Regions from separate parts of the Pseudoalteromonas sp. SD03 genome, predicted to be linked through region 4. Evidence: predicted binding sites of a transcription regulator. Region 4 holds the regulator's gene; each other region holds the start of a gene.
What was found. Region 4 encodes sigma-54, which starts transcription at its own class of promoters, with help from an activator protein. Its sites were predicted from a motif close to GTTGGCACGNNNNTNGNNT; they were not measured.

Region 1 (4,192 bases), 1.1 Mb from region 4:
CATAACAGTTATTGCCATACCGTTTAGCATTGCTTCAGGAAACGCTAAAATAGGACTGAGATAAATGTAGTTTTCTGTTAGCTGATGCCAATTATATTCGCCAATTGCGTAATAAAAAACACCCCCGAGTATAATGTTAACGCAAGCAACGACACCAGCCGTTAAAAAGCTACAAACAAATATATAGATAAAAAAGTGCCGCGCTAAGTAGTGGTAACAAAGCATAAATACAAAGTAGCTTAATAATACTGGAATAAACGCACTTATTAGTAATTTTACCGCAATCAGCTCGAATGCTATTTGTCCAAAAGCAGTTAGCAGGGCTGTTGCTAATACACAACTTAAAATAGCCAGACGCCAGCCTAAAATCAGCGTAACAGCAGTAATGCCCAATATATGAAGATCAAGACCAGGTAAAATACCGGCTTTTATACGCCATAGTAAAGCGAGCACCAGCGCGCAGGCAAACACGCCGGTTTGCCTAGCTGGCGTATTAAATAAATTGGCGTATGTTGATTTATTAACACTTAAAAAGCCAATAGCAATAACACCAATCCACAGTAATGCCTGTAATTGCACGCTTAGCATAATCGTTAATTAAACTCAGACCAAATAGGCGCATGATCTGAAGGCTTGTCGATAGCACGTAATTCGTAATCTATACCGGTGTCGATACAGCGAGCTGCTAAGTCATGCGTTGCCAGAACCACATCAATCCTTAGTCCACGATTTTCAACAAAACCCTTAGAGCGGTAGTCAAACCATGAGTATTGATCGTTAGTTTCTGGGTTTTGCTCCCTAAAGGTGTCTTTAAAGCCCCAGTTTAATAACGTTGCTAGCCATTCACGCTCAACGGGTTGAAATGAACATTTTCCGGTTTTTAACCAGCGTTTTGCGTTTACCTCACCAATACCAATATCTAAATCGGTTGGAGAGATATTAATATCGCCCATTACAATTACATCTTGATCAGGCGTGTAATGACTATTTAGGTGAGTCATTAAGTCTTGATAAAATTGACGTTTATAAGGGAATTTAGTTTCGTGGTTGATATTATCGCCTTGCGGGAAGTAGCCATTCATGACATGCAGGTCACGGCCATTTTCTTGCTCTACGGTAACGCCGATCATTCGCTTTTGCGACTCATCTGTGTCGGTGGAAAAGCCTTTTAATACCGACTTAGGCTCTTTTTTGCATAACATTGCCACACCGTAATGCGCTTTTTGTCCATGAAAATAAACGTGGTAACCCATTTTTTGTACATCGTCTAGCGGAAATGCTTCATCGTGCACTTTTATCTCTTGAAGACCAATAATATCTGGCTGGTGTTTATCAATAATAGCTTGTAACTGATGTAGGCGAGCACGCAGGCCATTGATATTAAAAGAAATCACTTTCATAAAGTTTACCTTCAAATTTATTTTCATTGTTAGCTAAATTGTATCAGTATTTGGAGCGACATAACATGACTGAAACGAGAAAATAGCTGCACAAATGTTGATCAATTTTTGCTTAATGTTTAAACATTGTAAATGCAATATTAAATAATAAAATAAATAAAATATTCAATTGATATGTTAAAAGTTGTCTATATAATGCGCAAAAATCGTTTGTTTAACTCGTTCAAATAGGACTACCTGATGAAAACTCAATTACTTTTAGCCGCCTCTCTTTTTGTTTCTGTAACTGCTACTGCGCAAAGCAATACGTATTACAGCCAAGACAACAAATTAGAATCTAACTTATGTGTAGTAAGCGCCAATGAGGGGTTTTCGGCTGCTCGTAAAATGGCAGCAAAGCACGGTGTATATTTATCGCGTTATTCAAAAAGTATCCTATGTAACGGTCAAGACATCCGTGACATTGCAAAAAAAGAAGCAGCAACTCAATCAGTTGTGTCTAAAGTAGAAGTATTTGCAAAAGATTCACACCAAGAAACACAGTTATGTATGACTGCATTAAAGCAAGGCTTACAACCAGTACGTAAGCAAATTGGTAACTTAAATTCATTAAAGTGTAATGGCCAAAGCGTTACTGATTTTGTTAAGCGTTACCAAAACGCTGCAATCTAAATTACCGTATTAGATATAAATAGCTCGGTTCTTACCGAGCTTTTTTTTTGCAAAAATTACCAGAGTAGCTTGCAAAAATTGCATTATTAAATATCGTAATAGAAGTTGTTCTTGGTTAATTGTTTGATTTTAATGGTTTATTTTTTTTGGCATCGTATTTGTATTACTAGATTTGAAATTTATTAATACAAGGATACGTCTGATGAAAAAATTAACGATAGCTTCTACTGTTTTAGCCGCATTGAGTTTAGCCGCTTGTTCTTCAAATCAAGGTTTAGAAAAAATCGACAGTGATTTTGCAAGCTTAGATAACGACAGCGATGGCTTTATTTCTAAAACAGAAGCCGACGATGATAGTATTTGGCAGCACTTTTCAAATATAGATACAAATATGGATAACCAAATAAGCCGTAATGAATATGATGCTTATATGCAGCTAAATGCTGGGAAAGTTGCTACAGATAGTGAAGTGAGTGAGTCTGCATTTAAGGCTGATATTGCGAAGTTTGATAAAATAGAAAATGACTTTAAAAGCTTAGATAATGATAGCAACGGTTTTATTTCAGTTTCTGAAGCTGACGATGATGATATTTCAAATCATTTTGGTTACATGGACAGCAATAAAGATAAACGAGTAAGTAAAAAAGAGTTTAATAGCTATATCAAAAAGCATGGTGATTCTGTTGCAGAGGACGATGCACTTGAGCAATTTAAAAATAGCTAAATTACATTATTAAATACACTTGATACCAAGCCAGTGTTTTTCACTGGCTTTTTTATACCTATAAAATGTTATTTTATTAATATGTTTTCCTAGTTTGCCGTTGTTCTGTCATAATAGATGGCTGTGTGTTTTTATTAACTTTAGAGTGATTATGGTTGGTCGGCGAATTAGTGATGAACAATTAATTGAAATCATTGAAGCGGCGATTTTTGTGGCAGGCAAACCCGTATCAAAACGTCATCTTAAGGACACGGTTTTAAACGACTTAGCAATTTCTATGGCGCGCATTAATGATGCTGTAGAGGCCATTCAAGTTCACTATCAGACGCGTGGAATACGTTTAGTTGAAGTAGGCAGTGGCTATCGTTTTCAAGCGTGCAGTAGTTTAAGCCCATGGTTGAGTAATTTATGGCAAGAACGTGCCCCTAAATACTCGAGAGCTTTACTCGAAACCCTGTCGTTAATTGCATACAAGCAACCCATTACCCGTGGTGAAATTGAGCAAGTGCGGGGTGTAGCAACTGGCTCAAATATTATTAAAACTCTGCTTGAAAGAGAGTGGATTAAAGTAGTTGGGCATAAAGAAGTACCAGGTAAACCGGCACTTTATGCAACGACTAAACAATTTTTAGATTATTTTTCGATAACGGGACTTCATGATTTACCCGCATTGCCAGAGCAACAGCAAAGTAAAATTACCCAGTTATTAAGTGATCCTTCTGTGAGAGAACCATCCGAATGAGTATACAAGGTGAAAAGTTACAAAAAGTCCTAGCCCGTGCAGGCGTAGGCTCACGCCGTGAAATGGAAAAATACATTGATGCAAATCGTGTGAGTGTAAATGGTAAAGTAGCTAAGTTAGGCGACAGGGTTGAAGAAACCGATTTAATTCGTGTTGACGGCCATACCGTTAAAATAGAAGAAAAAGCAGACAGAATTTGTCGTGTAATTATGTATAACAAACCAGAGGGTGAGTTAAGTACGCGTAAAGACCCTGAAGGCCGTAGAACCGTTTTTGACCGCTTACCTCGTATTGATGGCGATCGCTGGATAGCAGTAGGCCGATTAGACGTTAATACCTCAGGCCTAATGCTGTTTACCAATGACGGTGAATTGGCAAACCGCTTAATGCACCCAAGCTATGAAGTTGAACGCGAATATTCAGCACGTGTATTTGGTGAAGTCACTGACGAAACAATGAAAAACTTACTGCGTGGCGTAGAACTTGAAGATGGCCCCGCAAAGTTCACTGGTATCAAGCCTATGGGCGGTGAAGGTATTAATCGTTGGTATAATGTAACGCTTAACGAAGGTCGTAACCGTGAAGTGCGTCGTTTATGGCAATCACAAGATGTGGAAGTATCACGTCTTATTCGTATTCGTTACGGTAAATTAG
Region 2 (4,192 bases), 490 kb from region 4:
TAAATAACGAGAATCCAGACGACCAACCATTTGTCCGCGTTCACGTAATAACTCTTTCCAAAAAAACTGTGTCGGAATGTCTAAGTTATTTTGGCTAACAAATGTTTCAGATAGACCTGCATATTCGGCCATTTTTTTAATAATACGACGTTTTTCATCTGGAGCAATAAATCCGCCTTTTGCAAGCGCGGGAATGAGCTCATTAACGGTAAACTGTTCCACTTCAGGTAATAGCTCGTCTAAGTCTTTAGCTTGTAAATCAGCGTTTAATGCCTTGTGGTACCACGCTGTAGCTGCAAAGTAAGGTAAGCGGTTAGCGGCTTTTACAGGACCATCGCGCTTAATACCAATATCGGTAGGTGAAACGAGTACAACACCGTTAATGTACATCCATTGACTATTTTGTAGCTCATGCGCTAAGCCTGATACACGAGTGGTACCATAGCTTTCACCAATTAAAAATTTAGGAGAGCGCCAGCGTTCATTGCGAGATACAAAAGTATTAAGCCACTCTGCTAGATATTTTATATCGGCATTCACACCAAAAAATAACTCTTTTTGTTTATCCTTTGGTAGAAGGTTACCATCTTTATCTTCAACGACACGCGAATAACCCGTGTTTACAGGGTTTACGTAAACGATGTCGGCTACGTCTAAAACCGAGTAAGGGTTATCTTTAACACCGTAAGGTTGAATAGGGTAGCCTTCGTCGTCAATTTTTAAAACGCGTGGGCCGGTGTATGCTAAATGCATCCAAACTGACGCTGAGCCTGGGCCACCATTAAATGAAATAAGTAATGGGCGCTTTGTTCTATCATCGACCTTATCGCGCGTGTAGTAAGTGTATTGAAGGGTTGCGATGGCGTCTCCCTTGTCATCCCATACCGGTTGTGTGCCAGTTGCTACTGTGTAAGAAAATCGTTCATTATTTATTTTTGCTTTGTGCTGGGTAACCACTTTACTGTCAATATCAATGCGACGTTGATTATCGGCAAACGAGGCGCTACTTAGGGTGAGCGCAATAGCGGCAATGGGTAAAAATAGACTTCGACTAAATTTCATAAGTGACCCTTTTTATTTTATGTACTGCAGTTATAGCGATATTTGAGTAAAAAACAAAAGTAATGAGACTAGCTGCCGATAATAATCGTTGAGTTTATGTAATTAAGATTAATCTGATCACAGCAAACAGGCGAAATATGCTTGATGTGTATACCGCACTGTAAGTTTAAGGCGATTAAAAAATTTAATTATTAATTAAGTTTTTAAGTAGTTGGTCGCTTTACTTGTTTCTATATGGATGATTGAAAGTGATTTCTTTTTAGGTTTATAACCTTAAAGAGTGAGCGCAAATAAAAGGGAGTTTATGCAACGGGTTTTAATTGTTGAAGATAATATAAGAGTACAGCAGGTACTCAAACATATTGCTGCTCAATACCTTGATGTTTTGGTTGATTTTGCCTCGTCACTTACTCAATGCAAACAACTCCTGAGCCAAACAAGTTACTCACTCGCCTTAGTTGATTTGCCACTTAGTGGACAAACCGATATGGATGTTGCTCGCTATATTTTATCGCAAGGTATCCCTACGCTATTAATGACAACGCAATTAGAAGAGTCCACGCGCCTAAAAATGCTGGAATTAGGGATTATTGATTACATTATTAAAGATAACCGTGACTCTTACCTTTATGCCATTAAATTTGTAGCACAGTTACTGCGTAATCAAGGGCGTAAGGCGCTAATTGTTGATAATTCTTTATTGAGCAGTAGCTTGGTTAAGCAAATGCTCGAAAAACAGTTATTTGATGTCATTACTGCTGATAATAGCGCTCAAGCATTGCATATACTTAACCATAATAGGGCAATTAAGTTAGTCATTACTAATCATAATTTAACTGATATGAATGGGTTTGAATTAATTAGAGCAATTCGAAATGTTAAAAGTCGTGAGCAATTAGCCATTATTGGTCTGGCCGATGTATATAGTTATGGTGTTGCCACGCAGTTTATTAAATCGGGTGCAAATGACTTTTTAACTAAGCCCTTTACTCATGAAGAGTTTCATTTTCGAGTGGTAAAAACTATGGAATCGCTATGGCTGGGTGAAGCTATAAGAGCTGATTTATCCCTCGACGCGACTGAGTAAGTCATTATGCTTAAAAAATTAATTAGTACTTAGAACGTTGTGCAGCGGGTCACTAGAGATGACGTCTTGCTTTTAACCACCTCGCACCAATGCAGTATTTTGCATAAAAAAAGCGCACCTAAATGGTGCGCTTTTTTGTTTTATATATTATTTGTTTTTTTAAGTTTATGTTTTTATTATTAATTTAAAAATGGCACAAAGGTTGGATTGTATAGAGGAAATACAATAACAAGCTAGCGTCCTAAGGGGGCCTTTGTGAAAATGATCAGTGCAATAATAAAGCCATTCAAACTAGATGATGTGCGTGAAGCACTCGCTGATTTAGGCATCGAAGGAATGACAGTGGTTGACGTTAAGGGATTTGGACGTCAAAGAGGGCATACTGAGTTATACCGTGGTGCTGAATATCAGGTTGACTTTATACCTAAAATTAAACTTGAAATTGCTACTCGTAGTGAAAATTGCCAACGCGTTGTAGAAACCATTACCAAAGTCGCTGGAACGGGCAAAATTGGTGACGGAAAAATTTTTGTTTACGACCTAGACCAAATCGTCCGTATTCGTACTGGCGAGCTTGATGATGATGCAATTTAAGGGGGCAACATGGAAAATACAATTATAGAGCTGAAGTTTTCGCTCGATACGTTTTACTTTTTAATGTCTGGCATCTTAGTCATGTGGATGGCAGCCGGTTTTGCAATGTTAGAAGCGGGTTTAGTGCGCTCAAAAAATACCACAGAAATTCTAACTAAAAATATCGCGCTTTATTCTATCGCGTGTACTATGTTTTTGTTGATAGGCTACAGCATTATGTACGTAGATAATGTTGAAGGCGGTGTTATTCCTTCGTTTGGTGGCCTAATAGGTAGCCAAGCGGCAGATGCTAATCATTCATTAGAGTCTGACTTTTTCTTCCAAGTAGTGTTTGTTGCAACGGCTATGTCTATCGTATCTGGCGCCGTAGCTGAGCGTATGAAATTATGGGCTTTCTTAGTGTTTACTGTGGTACTAACAGGTTTGATTTACCCAATTGAAGGTTACTGGACATGGGGTGGCGGCTTCTTATCTGAATTAGGCTTTGTTGATTTTGCAGGCTCTGCCATTGTCCATGCAACGGGTGCGGCTGCAGCGCTTGCGGGTGTAATTCTACTGGGTGCACGTAAAGGTAAATATGGTAAAAATGGTGAAATTTACCCAATTCCAGGTTCAAATTTGCCGCTTGCTACATTAGGCACATTCATTTTATGGATGGGTTGGTTTGGCTTTAACGGCGGATCACAGTTATTAATTTCAGATAAAGAAAACGCAACAGCGGTAGGTCAAATATTACTTAATACCAACGCTGCTGCAGCTATGGGCGCAATTTCAGCCTTGTTCTTATGTAAACTGTTATGGGGCAAAGCTGATTTAACCATGGTACTTAATGGTGCACTTGCAGGCTTAGTGGTTATTACTGCAGACCCATTATCACCATCACCACTAATGGCGTGTTTATTTGGCTTACTAGGTGGCTCATTAGTGATACTTAGTATTGTCGCACTGGACAAAGCGAAGATAGATGATCCCGTGGGTGCTATTTCTGTTCATGGTGTGTGTGGCATCCTAGGTGTCGTGCTAGTACCTGTTACTAATGCTGAGGCTAGCATTGTTAATCAGTTGATTGGCCTACTATGTATTATTGGTTTTGTGTTTATTGCTTCATTCATTGTATGGGCAATCCTCAAGCAAACCATGGGTATTCGTGTTACCGAAGAAGAAGAGTTAAACGGTATGGATCAACACGATTGTGGTATTGATGCTTATCCAGAGTTTGTATCAGTTAGAAGTAATTAATTAAAAGTATTGTGTGTTCAATCAAAGCCCTACTCTGTTAGGGCTTTTTTGATTTCAGGGGAGGTTAATTTTTCAGGTGCTAGAGTAATGTGATAAGCTCCTCGCGTTAAATTAACCTTCGGAATATATTACACTTAAATGGCTGAAAAAAAGAAAACATCGACCAGTAAACCCTCGACTAAGCGCGCTACAAAGACATCTAAATCATCG
Region 3 (4,192 bases), 1.1 Mb from region 4:
TAACACATCGTTTAAAGTATTTAATAAGCCATGCATTGCATGGCTTTTTTATACTGGCGTTATTTTTGCAAACCTTAGATTACTAACCCTAACTAAGGTATAAAATAAATGCTCTCAATTCCCTCAATTACAGAAGCCGAAAAGTTGATAGAAGAAAAGCTCGGCGGTTGGTTTGATGTAGTTATAAGTCATATCCCAAACTTTATCGTTGCAGTAATTATTGCCATTCTATTTTCATTTATTGCCCGTTTAGCAGGCAAAGGAATGAAAAATGTTTTACGTCGCTCGCTCGACTCTACGCAAATTGCCGATTTAATGGCCTCAATATTTAAAGTTATTGTACTGAGTGTGGGGGTATTTATTGCCCTTGATTTTATGGGCTTAAAAAGTACCGTCACTTCTCTGCTTGCTGGTGCAGGTATTGTTGGTCTTGCCATTGGTTTTGCTTTTCAAGATATGACCGAAAACCTGATAGCGGGTATAGCCATGGGAATTCGTAAACCGTTTAAAGCGGGTGATGTCATAGAAACCGATAATGTGTTTGGTTCGGTACATTCAATAAACTTGCGCAACACACTAATAGAGAGCTTTTACGGGCAATTGATACTGGTACCTAATAAAATACTATTTAGAAATGTACTGCGTAATTACAGCACCTTAGGGGTAAGACGAATAGAAGTGCCGGTGGGTATTTCTTACGCTGACGACATAGAAAAAGCCAGTGAGGTCATCGTCGACAAAATTAACCAATTTGACTTTGTGATCCGCAAAAATGAAACCGCTGTTTATGCCGAAGGCTTTGGTGATAGCAGTATAAACTTGTTGGTGTGGTTTTGGATCAAATACCCTGGTGAGCCTGATTTTATGACGGTGCGTCACAAAGGAGTTGTGGCTGTAAAGCAAGCACTTGATGCCGCTGATATTAGTATTCCGTTTCCTATTCGTACGTTGGATTTTGGTATTAAAGGCGGTGAAAAACTCGATGCCATGATAAGCGATAAAATAAGTCAGCAGTCAGCAAATAAAGAGGGTGACAATAATACTGATGCAAGCCAAGGTGAGTAAATAATTTAAAACCCCGAAGGTAAAAGCATTGGGAAATAGTTACTGACTATCAGCGCGTTTTTACAAAGTAAAACGCGCTTTTTATAATAAATAATATAAGGGTCTGTTGACCTTTGCGGATTAAAATTAGTTCAAACTAAGAGCTATTTAATCGCGACGCGAGGTTTGTTGCCTAGTGGGCTCGATAACTGCTCCTGCGTTATTCTACTGGCTTACATCCATGTAATAATAAGTAAAAACCGAGCAAAGCTTCCGTGTCCAGCTCGCGCTCCTTACCACCATCCATGTAGCCAACAAAGAGTAAATGTCCCTGGGCAGAACCCTTGGCTAAATACCAAACAGACTACTGCAAATTCAACCTTGAAAGAACAACAGACCCAATTGATAATCTGAAGTAATTAAAGCCTTGCGCTAACTGCCTTAAAAGCATCTCAATTATAAAACTATATCGATAAGGTTTCTCATCTCAAAATAGATTATTTAATCAACCGAACTAGAGCCCAAGCTTGGTGTAAGCTCTTTATAATAAGTGTCTATAAACAAAGGTTTCAAAAGTATAAGCAGCTGCAATGAGCGTCGCGATTGGTGCGTAAACTAAAAGGCTTTTAATTAAGTATTTAAACTGGCTTGGGAATATGCTCTGCAGTGAATTATATTGTGCAAACCATAAAAAAGCGCCGCTTGTGTTGGAGAAACAAGCAGCGCTGAGGGATAAGTTAAGTGTATAAGTTAAGAAAAAGTTGTATTAAATGACACTAATTTTGTTATGAATGATTTTAACCCCATCCATATTTTCTAAAAACTTTTGTGCGAGAGCGCGTTCAAAACCGTTATTGGCTTCACCTTTAAGTTCAACGTCACCGTCATTAACGTGTACGTTTAGTTTTTCTAACTTTAAATTTGGGTTAGTGCGCAATTCATGAGTAATAGATTGTTGTAAATTAGGTTGTGTAGCCACACTGCTAACTACAGCTAAATGCGTTGCTGCACTGACTTTAAAAGCAGAGACTAATAAAAATAAACAACAAAACGAAATAAAACCGATAGTAAATTTAATGCGACTCATAACTATATCCTTAGTGTGTTACTAAAAAACAACGCCATTACTCGGCGTTTTAATACTCGTATATTCGATAGGGTTACAAGTTTCATTCCAAGATTAACTATTTGAAATAACTTACTATTTTATTAATTAGTTATTCAGCTAAGTATTTTTTACATATTACTATGAATAGCTTACTCACTGTTTTTAAGCCACAAAAAAGCCGACAAACGTCGGCTCAATTAAATGTGTTAAAGCTAAAGCTATTTTTTCTTTTTAGCTTTGGCTTTTTTCTTTGCTTTCATTTTTACTGGATCTTTACGCTTTTTAACCGGTGGCTTGGCTTCTTTATGCTTTGGCTCTAATCCTTTAAATACACGGCGTTTTAGCTTTTGCTCTATGTAACGTTCTACTTTGTAAAGTATGCCAATGTCGTGCGCTTCAATGAGTGAAATTGCAATACCTTTTTTACCCGCGCGACCTGTACGGCCAATACGGTGTACGTATACATCTGCAGTGCGAGGCATATCAAAATTAATTACGTGGCTTATATCAGCTACATCAATACCGCGGGCCGCTACATCGGTAGCGACTAAAATACGGGTTTTGCCACTGTGGAAGTTTTCCATGGCTTTCATGCGTTTGTCTTGTGGCATTTCACCACGTAACCACGCAGCTTTTACGCCGTTATTAGTAAGCTCACCAATTAGGGTTTCAAGGCGCTCACGGGTTTTTACAAACACAATCGCTTTACTTACATCAGGGCCATTTAAGGTGTTAACTAATAGCTCTAGTTTATGGCGGTAGTCGTCGGCTAAATGAACCCATTGATGAATTTTAGCTTTTTCTTTGCGTGATGATTCGGCTTCAAGTAGCGCGGGATCGTTTAAAATACGCTCTGCAAATAATTCTACGCTGTCACCTTCAAGAGTAGCTGAGAATAAAAAGCACTGACGACGGTTTTTAGCTTCATCACAAATGCGCAGCATTTCTTTACGAAAACCCATGTCGAGCATGCGGTCGGCTTCATCAAGAATGAGCATTTCTACGTTTTCTGCATGGAAGTTTTCGGTTTCTAAATATTCCATTAAACGCCCAGGTGTGGCGATTAAAATGTCATTATTATTTTCAAAAATTTCTTTGTGTGTACCGTAGTTTATACCGCCGGTAACCACCCCAATTTTTAACTGGGTTTGTTTTGCAAGTAACTCACATTGTTCATGAATTTGATAAGCAAGCTCGCGCGTTGGGGTCATAATTAATACCCGTGCAAAACCCGGATCACGACGTGGGAAATCCATTAAATATTGAATTGCCGGAATTAAAAATGCCGCCGTTTTACCCGTACCTGTTGGTGCCGACGCTAAAATATCGCGTCCTTGCAACGCCTCAGGAATGGCTTGTTGTTGAATGCTAGTGGGGGTTTCATAGCCCATTTTATTAATAGCATTGAGTAGCTTATCATCAAGATCAAATTCAGAAAATTGCATAGAGTGTCAAAAATAGGGGACAATTGCCGTTAATTATACGCACTTAAACCTGCTTGGTGAATGAAAAGGTGAAAAAATGTCTGGTTTTGCATTTAAACAATTTAAGGTTGAGCACGACCAGTGCGCCATGAAGGTCTCTACCGATGGTATTTTACTGGGCGCATGGGCTGATTTAAGCCACGCAAATACGTTACTTGATATAGGAACAGGTACAGGGTTACTGGCTCTAATGTGTAAGCAACGAGCGCCACATTTAAAGGTGAGCGCGGTTGAAGTTGATGAAGCCGCCTACCAACAGGCTTTACAAAATTGCCAGCAAAGCCCTTGGCCGGATATTAGTATTTACCATCAGCCTATTCAGCAGTTTGAGGCTGCAGGTTTATTTGATTGTGTTATAGCTAATCCGCCTTATTTTAATCACAGTTTAAAAGGTGATAATGCAGCGCGAAATACCGCTCGCCATACCGATGGTTTAAGCTTTGCAGAACTGCTTGGTGCGTTTAGGCAACTAAGTCATCAACATTCGCGTTTTAATCTTATTTTACCCACTACTGAGGCGCAGTTATTTATAACATTAGCACAGCAGCAAGGGCTG
Region 4 (4,192 bases):
TGGTAAAAAGCGGGCATCGAATACGTAATCTGCTTCTTTAGGGATGCCGTGTTTAAAACCAAATGACTCAAAGGTAATGATCAGTTGTTTATCTTTTTTTCCGAGTATTTTTTCACGAATAGACTCAGCAAGCTGATGCACACTTAAATCTGTGGTATCAATCATATAATCAGCACGATTAATCAATACATCAAGCAGTTGTTTTTCTTTTTTTATGGCTAAATCAAGCGGCAAAGAATCAATAGATAAAGGGTGGAGACGTCGCGTTTCTGAAAAACGTTTTATTAATGTTTGATCGTCACTGTCTAAATAAAATACCGTTGGTTTAGTAAAACCAGGTAAATATTCAATGATTTCATTAAACTGCTGTTGCTCTTTAGGTAGGTTACGTACATCAACACTCACGGCAATTTTATTATAACTGTCGGAAACACTGCGCACTAATGATGGTAATAAATTAAGAGGAATATTGTCTACACAATAATAACCTAAGTCTTCCACAACGCGTAACGCCACAGATTTACCTGACCCTGAACGACCGCTTATAATTATTAATTCCATTTATCACCTTTCTTTGTTACTACGATTGACTGACGATAACCTGATATAGTTCGCTATCCGATTTGGCGGCGCGTAACTGTTTACAAAATTCTTTATCATTGAGCTTATCAGCAATCGTGGCTAGCGTCTTCAAATGCTGCTGATTATCGCCATCGGGAACAATTAACGCGACAAAAATGTCAACCGGTCGGTTATCAATCGCATCAAAATTAATAGCTGTTTCGCTCACTAAAATCAAAGCAAGGGGCTCTTGAGCACCACTCATGCGACCATGTGGAATAGCAATGCCTCGGCCAATGCCTGTACTTCCAAGCTTTTCTCTTGCAGTTAATGCATTAAGAATATCTTGTTGTGTTAAATAGGGCAGCTTATTGTGAGCCAATTCACTGATAAATTCTAAAATTCTTTTTTTACTATTAAAAAGGACCGCAGCTTTACTGCAGTCCTGACAGATAAGTGAGCTTAGTTTCATAGTGTTAGTGTCGAGCAAGTTTCTCTTTGTGTTTAATTACTTGACGATCTAGCTTGTCAATGAGCGAGTCTATAGCGGCATACATATCTTGATGCTCAGTAGAGGCAAAAATCTCAGCGCCACTAACATGAACGGTTGCTTCAGCTTTTTGGTTTAGTTTTTCTACATCGAGAATAACGTGCACATTCGTTATGTGATCAGTGTGCCTCTGTAACTTCGAAAATTTACTATTTACGTAGTCTCTAAGCGAGTCGGTAATATCTACATGGCGACCAGTTAAATTCAGTTGCATAAACATTTTCCTCTTTGTTGTACGCCTTAAATCAAACTTTTACGTTGATTAGACGGGGGAATAGCTAGAGATTCGCGATATTTTGCAATGGTTCTCCTCGCTACTTTAATTCCTTGCTCTGCCAATATATCTGCAATTTTACTATCACTCAATGGTTTAGCTGAGTTTTCTGCAGCGATTAATTTTTTAATTAATGCACGTATTGCTGTTGATGAACATTCGCCACCATTTTCAGTACTTACATGGCTTGAAAAGAAATATTTAAGCTCAAAAATGCCACGTGGTGTATGCATGTATTTTTGCGTAGTAACACGCGATATAGTCGACTCATGCATTTCCACCATTTCAGCCACATCGTTAAGCACCATAGGCTTCATAGCCTCAGGACCGTGTTCAAAAAAGGCCTGTTGCTGCTGCACAATACAGTTGGTTACTTTAAGTAGCGTGTCATTTCTACTTTCTAAGCTTTTTATAAACCATTTAGCCTCTTGTAAGTGCGAGCGAATAAATTGGCTATCACCACTTGATTTAACCGTACGCGACATAGCTGCATATTGGCTATTTACTCTGATCTTAGGCATGCTATCTGGGTTTAATTCAACTACCCAACGACCTTTAACTTTTTTAACCGACACATCAGGAATAACGTATTCAGACTCTTCTCTGACAATAGTGTCTGCCGGTTTTGGGCTGAGCGTATGAATCAACGTCATGATTTCTTTTAGCTCATCTTCTTTAAGCTTTGTTTTTTTCATTAACGTGCGATAGTCACGTGCAGCAAGTAAATCAATATGATCGGTTAAGATCATTTTTGTTTCGTTTAAAAAAGGTGTGTCTTTATCAAATTGATTTAGCTGAATACACAAGCACTCTTGTAAACTACGCGCGGCTATTCCCACTGGATCAAATAGTTGAATACGCTTTAGTACCGCTTCTATTTCGTCAAGTTCAACTTCATCTTCGCCGTCGTTTTCTTGGTTAAAGCTTTCTAATATTTCTTCACAGCTAAGGGTTAGAATCCCTGAATCGTCCACAGCTTCTACAATTGCAATAGCTATCGCTTCATCGGTAGGACTAAACGGCGTCAGTTGAAGTTGCCACATTAAATACTCATGCAGCGTTTCAGTCGAAGAGCCTTGATAAATAGATTCATCTTCTGGCATTGGGCCCGATGAAGAGGCAGGCGCAGCGCTCATATATTCATCCCAAGTAACATCCATAGCCATATCATCGCTAATGGTGTCTTTGGTCATTGCTTCGCCGCTATCTTGCTCATACTCGCTAGGTTTATCGTCAGCTGAGGCACTTAGCGTTAAGTCATCGTTATCGGCTTTTTGTTCGTTTTTACCTGCAGTGTCTTCGCTGTAATCGTGTTCTTCAACTTCAAGCAAGGGGTTGCTATCGAGCGCTTCTTGAATTTCTTGCTGGAGATCCAATGTACTGAGTTGCAATAAGCGAATTGCTTGTTGCAACTGTGGAGTCATTGTAAGTTGCTGGCCCATGCGCAGCTGTAATGATTGCCTCATGTATCTCTAACAATCCTTTTAAATTACGGTCTGTTGACCTTTACGGATTAAAATTTGTTCAAACTAGGGGCGGTTTAATTGCGGCGCGAGGTTTGTAACCTAGTGGGCTAAGTCAAAACCGAGCAACAAAGAGTAAATCGTCCCTAGGCAGAACCCGAAGGGCAGCGCCTGTTTGGCATTGATGCTGCGTTATCGCCTATTTATGGGGAATACCACACCACATAGGCTCTGCCTTGCCTAAATACCAAACAGACTGCTGCAAATTCAACCTTGAAAGGTCAACAGACCTAAGTATAATTAATCTTAGCAGATGCTTAGTGTAATAACACACATATTAGAGCTTGAACTGCTCGCCTAAATAAACATCGCGTACTGTTTTATCGTTTAATACATATTCTGGAGTGCCTGATGCAATTAACTCCCCATGAGAAACTATGTAGGCTTTTTCACAAACATCAAGAGTTTCGCGTACGTTGTGATCTGTGATAAGTACGCCAATTCCTCGGTTTTTAAGATGCTCTATAATCTTTTTAATATCTAATACTGAGATAGGATCAACCCCCGCAAAGGGTTCGTCTAAAAGGATAAATTTAGGGTTTGCTGCTAACGCGCGAGCAATTTCAACGCGGCGACGTTCACCACCTGATAAAGCCATACCTTGACTATCGCGGATATGCTGAATGCTAAATTCATCAAGTAAATTATTTAAGGTATCTTCGCGTTGTTGTTTATTTAATTCTTTACGTGTTTCTAAGATAGCCATTAAGTTTTGATAAACAGTCAGCTTTCTAAAAATAGACGACTCTTGCGGTAAATAACCAATCCCTAAACGCGCTCGGCTGTGCATCGGTAATAAAGTAATATCTTTATCATCAATTGATATTTTGCCTTTATCGCTAGGCACAAGGCCTACAATCATATAAAAAGTGGTGGTTTTACCTGCACCATTAGGGCCAAGTAACCCCACAATACTGCCAGCTTCAACCTCTAGGCCAACGTTTTTTACAACTTCACGACCTTTGTAGCTTTTAGCTAATAGCTCTGCTTTTAATGTGCTCATGGTTGGCCTTTATCATCTTCTTTTTTATTTTCAACAGGGACTAAAATAGTGTGTACACGGTCTGTTGAGTTTTCGTCTTTTTCTGCGCTAATTAACTGCTGCTCGATATCGTAAGTGATACTTTTAGCTGTTATTTTTTGACCTGCTTGAGCAATGCTTGCATCGCCGATTAAGGTTAAAAAACGCAGCGACACATCGTAACGCACTTCATTAGCACTGGCGCTCATTATGGTGCCATCAGCTTGTGTTTCTTCAAAATATGCAGGGCTGCCTGTGGCAAT

Region 1: ABZP26_RS07400 (EF-hand domain-containing protein) is a predicted target of sigma-54. The motif match lies at 2,218-2,236, and genes of this name have one in related genera.
Region 2: ABZP26_RS04410 (P-II family nitrogen regulator) is a predicted target of sigma-54. The motif match lies at 2,339-2,357, and genes of this name have one in related genera.
Region 3: ABZP26_RS13365 (BON domain-containing protein) is a predicted target of sigma-54. The motif match lies at 2,205-2,223, and genes of this name have one in related genera.

The regions. Positions count from the first base shown of each region.
Region 1 covers NZ_CP162514.1:1,587,493-1,591,684, forward strand. Annotated here, with positions in the region: gene ABZP26_RS07385 (energy-coupling factor ABC transporter permease) at 1-588, opposite strand, end outside; gene xthA (exodeoxyribonuclease III) at 594-1,400, opposite strand; gene ABZP26_RS07395 (hypothetical protein) at 1,641-2,072, shown strand; gene ABZP26_RS07400 (EF-hand domain-containing protein) at 2,275-2,796, shown strand; gene scpB (SMC-Scp complex subunit ScpB) at 2,948-3,538, shown strand; gene rluB (23S rRNA pseudouridine(2605) synthase RluB) at 3,535-4,192, shown strand, end outside.
Region 2 covers NZ_CP162514.1:948,426-952,617, forward strand. Annotated here, with positions in the region: gene ABZP26_RS04400 (S10 family peptidase) at 1-1,062, opposite strand, end outside; gene ABZP26_RS04405 (response regulator) at 1,367-2,149, shown strand; gene ABZP26_RS04410 (P-II family nitrogen regulator) at 2,405-2,743, shown strand; gene ABZP26_RS04415 (ammonium transporter) at 2,753-3,982, shown strand; gene mrcB (penicillin-binding protein 1B) at 4,121-4,192, shown strand, end outside.
Region 3 covers NZ_CP162514.1:2,857,944-2,862,135, reverse strand. Annotated here, with positions in the region: gene yaaA (peroxide stress protein YaaA) at 1-3, shown strand, start outside; gene ABZP26_RS13370 (mechanosensitive ion channel family protein) at 109-1,065, shown strand; gene ABZP26_RS13365 (BON domain-containing protein) at 1,811-2,131, opposite strand; gene srmB (ATP-dependent RNA helicase SrmB) at 2,371-3,597, opposite strand; gene ABZP26_RS13355 (tRNA1(Val) (adenine(37)-N6)-methyltransferase) at 3,674-4,192, shown strand, end outside.
Region 4 covers NZ_CP162514.1:454,422-458,613, forward strand. Annotated here, with positions in the region: gene rapZ (RNase adapter RapZ) at 1-561, opposite strand, end outside; gene ptsN (PTS IIA-like nitrogen regulatory protein PtsN) at 581-1,033, opposite strand; gene hpf (ribosome hibernation promoting factor) at 1,038-1,325, opposite strand; gene ABZP26_RS02175 (RNA polymerase factor sigma-54) at 1,352-2,851, opposite strand; gene lptB (LPS export ABC transporter ATP-binding protein) at 3,186-3,911, opposite strand; gene lptA (lipopolysaccharide transport periplasmic protein LptA) at 3,908-4,192, opposite strand, start outside.